Regions from separate parts of the Stutzerimonas tarimensis genome, predicted to be linked through region 2. Evidence: riboswitches for the same ligand, from Rfam matches in the RefSeq annotation. Region 2 holds a riboswitch; the other holds the start of a gene.
The links. A riboswitch is a leader RNA that binds a small molecule or an ion and turns the genes downstream of it on or off. The one in region 2 is predicted to bind cobalamin.
Positions count from the first base shown of each region.

Region 1 (2,447 bases), on a different contig from region 2:
TTGCAGCAAAGGTGCAGGCCAGCAGTGCCAGCACGATGGCAGCGATGGAGCGAGGTAAGAGCGCGGGGGGAGTCATGAACAGCCTGGAAGGTGAAAACGCCGCATCAGTCTAAGCCGCGGCGCCGGTAACTAATAGACACAAATCAAGGGGGTAATCGTTGCGTTTGCCGGCGCAGGCTGAAGACCCAGCCTTTCGTTGTTCGGGCAGGCATTCGCGCCGACGGGGCAGTTGCCAGGCGCCTTGATAACCTCGAGATCTCAGGCCTCGGCCCGGGCAAAGGCCCCGGCGACTTCGGCGGCCGAGCGGGGGCGCACCACCCGGTCGACTTCAATGCCGTCGCGCAAAAAGATCAGGGTCGGCCAGAGTTTGACCTTGAAGGCTCGACCCAGAGCGCGACCCTTGCCGTCTTCGACTTTCAGGTGGCGCACATGGGCATAGCCTGCCAGCGCTTCATCTACCGCGGGTTGTGCCGCCTGGCAGTAGCCACACCAGTCGGTGCCGAATTCCAGCAAGGTCACCCCTGGCATCGACTCGACTTCCGCGCGGCTGGGGGCCACGGCCGAGTAATTACCCGTCATGTCTGTCTCCTCCCGTTTACCGATACTGCCTTGGACCAGCATCGCCCCGCGGCATTCCCTCCTGCTGCCGGATCTGCCATGCGCTTGATCTGCCCAAGGTCGGCGCGTAAGGTGGCGTCCCTCCTGACATGCCTCGGCATGGAGGGCTCGATGGAGTGTGTGGTGCCCGGATCATGATTCGGGGTAAATGGGAAATCAGTCAAAGCTGATGCTGCCCCCGCAACGGTAAGGTTTCAAACCGAGCCCGACACCAGCCCACACTCCCCAGGACAGTTGCGGTGGGCGACTGCCTCGTCACGTCCCCGCCTGCGCGGGTCGTCGTGCCGCGCCCACACGTCTCGCATGTTGGAGAATGGGCGTGACCTCGATTCTGCTTCGCATCAGCTTTGCCGCCTGGTTGTTGGCCCTTGCGCCATTGAGCCTGGCCGCACAGCTCAACGCCATCGTTTCCCAGTACAGCGCTGCCGAATTCGCTGCAGCGGTGCCTTTGTTCAACCAGACATCACCTGACCAGCGCATCAGTGCGCGCACCCCCGAGCAGCTTGCCGAGCTTGACGACGCCGAGGTTCGACAGTGGCTGGAGCAGGGATCGATGCTGTTCGTGGTGGGCCTGTTCGGTGCCGAGGCCGAGCGTCTCGCGCCGCTGATCGCCGAGGCGGCCGGAGATCGGCTACTGCTGCACAGCGACCAGACGCTGGTCGCCCTGAGCCGTATCGATGGCCGGCCGCTGTTTGCCAACCGCGCTGAAGCGGAAACCCTCGGTGGGCTCAAGCCGGAGGGCGATCTGGGCCAATGGCTTGTCGAGCAACAAGCACTGCGTCCGCGCCAGGCGGCCTGGATCGAGGCACGAAGCTACTGGCTGGCTGGAGGCAGCGACAACATCGCCAGGCTGCTCGCCTGGCTGGCGGCGCGTGACGATCCGGCAATCATCACCGAAGCAGCCGTGCCGCGACCGGCCTTGCGCTTCTATCAACAGGGTCAGGTGGTGGATGCCAGCGAACTGCAATGGAAGCACGAGCGACTGGTCGTGGTGATCGACCACGGCCGCGCCGACCGTAGCGGCGACCGTGATCTCAATGACAGGCTTTGCCAGGCCATGCAGAGGCGCGGGGTGGATTGCCTCAGCCTGTTCGCCAACTGGGGCCAGGGTACCCTGGAAGGGCTGCAATGGCTGGCCGAGGGCAGGCACCCTCCGCTGGCGGCTGTGGTGGTGCTGCAGGACTTCGTCATGGGCGGCGGGGAAGGCCGCGAGGCGGCTGTCGAGCTGCTGGCCAGGCTGAACGTACCGGTGATAAAGGCGTTACGCCTGGACGACCGCGACGAGGCGGCCTGGCAGCTCTCCAGTGACGGCATCGGGCGCGACAAGGTGCATTACCAGTTGGCCATGCCCGAGCTACAGGGGAGCAGCCAGCCCGTGGTGCTTGCCGCCTGGCAGGCTGCGCAGACCGAGCCGCATTCGGGCCTGCGCTACGGGTTCAGCCAGCCGATCCCGGCGCGGGTCGAGGCACTCACCGAGCGCGTGACCGCCTGGCAGCGCCTGCAGTTAGAGGACAACGCCAACAAGCGGGTGGCCATCATCTACTACAACCATCCGCCGGGTCGTCACAACATCGGTGCCGACAACCTTGACGTCCCGCGCTCGCTGTTCCAGATCCTGCGCCGACTCGAGGCTGAAGGCTACGACACCGGGCCGCTCCCGGATAGCGCCGAGGCACTGCTCGAGCTCATGCAGGCCCGCGGCGTCAACCTGCCCGAACACAATGACGCGCTGGCCGAGATGGCCGGGCAGGTCGAAGGAATTTCAGCCGAGGACTATCGCCGCTGGTTCGAGACCCTGCCGGTTGCCTTGCAGGCGGAAATGACGCAGG
Region 1 is NZ_JBHRXZ010000012.1:23,266-25,712, reverse strand. It holds gene ACFOMF_RS04210 (EamA family transporter) at 1-76, opposite strand, end outside; gene ACFOMF_RS04205 (thioredoxin family protein) at 259-579, opposite strand; cobalamin riboswitch at 723-853, shown strand; gene ACFOMF_RS04200 (cobaltochelatase subunit CobN) at 938-2,447, shown strand, end outside.
Region 1: it holds a riboswitch for cobalamin, as region 2 does, so the genes downstream of both, ACFOMF_RS04200 (cobaltochelatase subunit CobN) here and btuB (TonB-dependent vitamin B12 receptor) in region 2, are expected to answer to the same signal.

Region 2 (2,447 bases):
CAGCCTAGCAGGCGCGTCTGCAGGGTGCCTTCGATCCCGCGAATGCGGGCGCTGTTGACGTTGCTAGGCATCCAGAAGCCGGTGGCATCGGCAGCCCAGACGATCAGGTCGTCGATCTGAGTCTCGAACGCGTTGATACCCCAGCCTCCCCAATGCTCACGTCCCTTGAGGCCCAGCTCGTAGGTTGCCGACTCTTCCGGGCCGACCCCGGGGTTGCCGGCAGTCCAGGCGGTGGCAGGTGCGTAAAGATCATTGAAGGTCGGCGCGCGGAACGCAGTGCCGTAGGACGCTGTGAGCAGCAGCGTATCGGTCAGCGCGTAGCTCCAGCCCAGATTGCCAGTGTCGTGGTTGCCGAACTGCTCGTTGTCGTCGCGGCGCAGCGAGGCGAGCAGGCCGTGCCGGCCCCGCTCGGCCTGATACTGCAGGTAGTAACCGGTGTTGCCCCGGGAGGTCTCTGCATAGTTGTCGCTGACGTCGATGCGGTCGTTCTGGTAGTCGACGCCGAGGCTCAGCAGCTGTCCTTGGGCAAGCTGCACGTCGTTCTGCCAGCTGAAGGTGTCCCGCTTGGTGTCGAAGCGGGAGAAGAAGGCGGAATCCTGAAAGTTGTCCGAGCGGTCTTCGCTGTGCCCGGCCTGCAGGGTCACCTGCCAGGGCTCCAGCGGGCTAAAGCGGGCACGACCACCGATCACTTGGCCGCTGCCCTCGCTGTAGGCGTTGCGGCCAGTTGCGCCGGTGCGACTGCGGACGTCCAGCTCGCTGTTGTACTCCACGTGCAACAGGCTGCCGTCGATTAACAGCCCATTGGCGAAGTGATAGCCCCCGCGCAGAGCGACCGAGTGCTCGCGGTAGCCATCGGCGTCAGGCTCATGAGCGTTGGGTGAGGTTGGATTGAGACGCCTGACGTTGATGCCATCGGTGCTCTCGGTGGTCGCGCTAGCATTGAACCAGGCGGCTTCGCTGCCGCCGGATACGCCGGCACTGGCATGGGCGCTGGAGCGGCTACCGGCACCAATCGAGAGATGCGGTTTGACCCCTTGCTCGGCACCCTGGCGGGTAAAGATCTGGATCACCCCACCAACCGCCTGGGAGCCGTACAGACTGGAACGTGGGCCACGAACGACCTCGATTCGCTCGATCTGCTCAACAGGCAGGTGTTGCAGGGCAGGCGCACCGGTCGTCGCCGAGCCCTGGGGAATACCGTCGACCAGCAGCAGGACGTGCTGGTTGCTGGTGCCGCGCAGCATCAGCGAGGTGTTCTTGCCGCGACCGCCGTTGCTGGTCAGCTGGACGCCCGGCAGACGGCGCAGCAGGTCGGGCACCGAAGCGGGTTGCAGGCGCTCGATGTCGGCACGCTGCAGGACACTGGTGGCGGCAACGGTGGGCCCGACCGCCGGCGCACGGGTGGCAGTGACCACCTGCTCGTCCAGGTGAAGCGGGGTGTGACCGCTCTGGGCGGCAGAAAAGGAGGCATAGCCGAGCAGCAACAGGGCTGCCGGCCCGTGAACAGGCTTGCGAATCATGGGGTCTCCGTCGTGCCCACCGCACGATCTGATCGGATGAACGCAGTCCGTTCAGCGGGGCTTACCCGCTCGATACTGCGGCTGATGCAGCAGGCCGGTCTCCGGGCTCACGAGCGGAACCAGAGGTTCCCGAAACCGCACCTTCCCATGCCTTGGCACAGTGGTTGTCGCGGATCTCGACTCGTCTACCGTTGCGGGGGCAGCGCCGGACTGGTTTCAGATGAAACGCACCGGCTTCCCTGTTTCACCCCTTGCGGGGCACCTGAAGCAAGGGCGGGAGAGTAGTGGCAGATGACAGCAGGGTCAATTGGCGGGGCGCAAAAGAAAAGGGCAGCCGATCGGCTGCCCCGGTATACGCTCGCAGCCTCAGGCCGGAGCGGAGCTGCGGATCAGGTGGTCGAAGGCGGCCAGCGAGGCCTTGGCACCTTCGCCCACGGCGATCACGATCTGCTTGTACGGCACCGTGGTCACGTCGCCTGCCGCAAACACTCCCGGCAGGGAGGTCTGGCCGCGGTCGTCGACGACGATCTCGCCGCGGTCGGTCAGTTCGACGCTGCCCTTCAGCCAGTCGGTGTTGGGGATCAGGCCGATCTGCACGAAGATGCCTTCGAGTTCCAGGGTGTGGAAATCGCTGGAGCTGCGATCCTTATAGACCAGGCCGGTCACCTTCTTGCCGTCACCCTTCACCTCGCTGGTCAGCGCGTTGGTGATCACCGTCACGTTGGGCAGGCTGTAGAGCTTGCGTTGCAGGACGGCATCGGCGCGCAGCGAACTGTTGTACTCGATGAGCGTGACTTCGGCGACGATCCCGGCCAGGTCGATGGCCGCTTCGACACCCGAATTGCCGCCACCGATGACCGCCACGCGCTTGCCCTTGAACAGCGGGCCGTCGCAGTGCGGGCAGTAGGCCACGCCGCGGGTGCGATA
Region 2 is NZ_JBHRXZ010000026.1:10,204-12,650, forward strand. It holds gene btuB (TonB-dependent vitamin B12 receptor) at 1-1,520, opposite strand, end outside; cobalamin riboswitch at 1,596-1,801, opposite strand; gene ahpF (alkyl hydroperoxide reductase subunit F) at 1,887-2,447, opposite strand, start outside.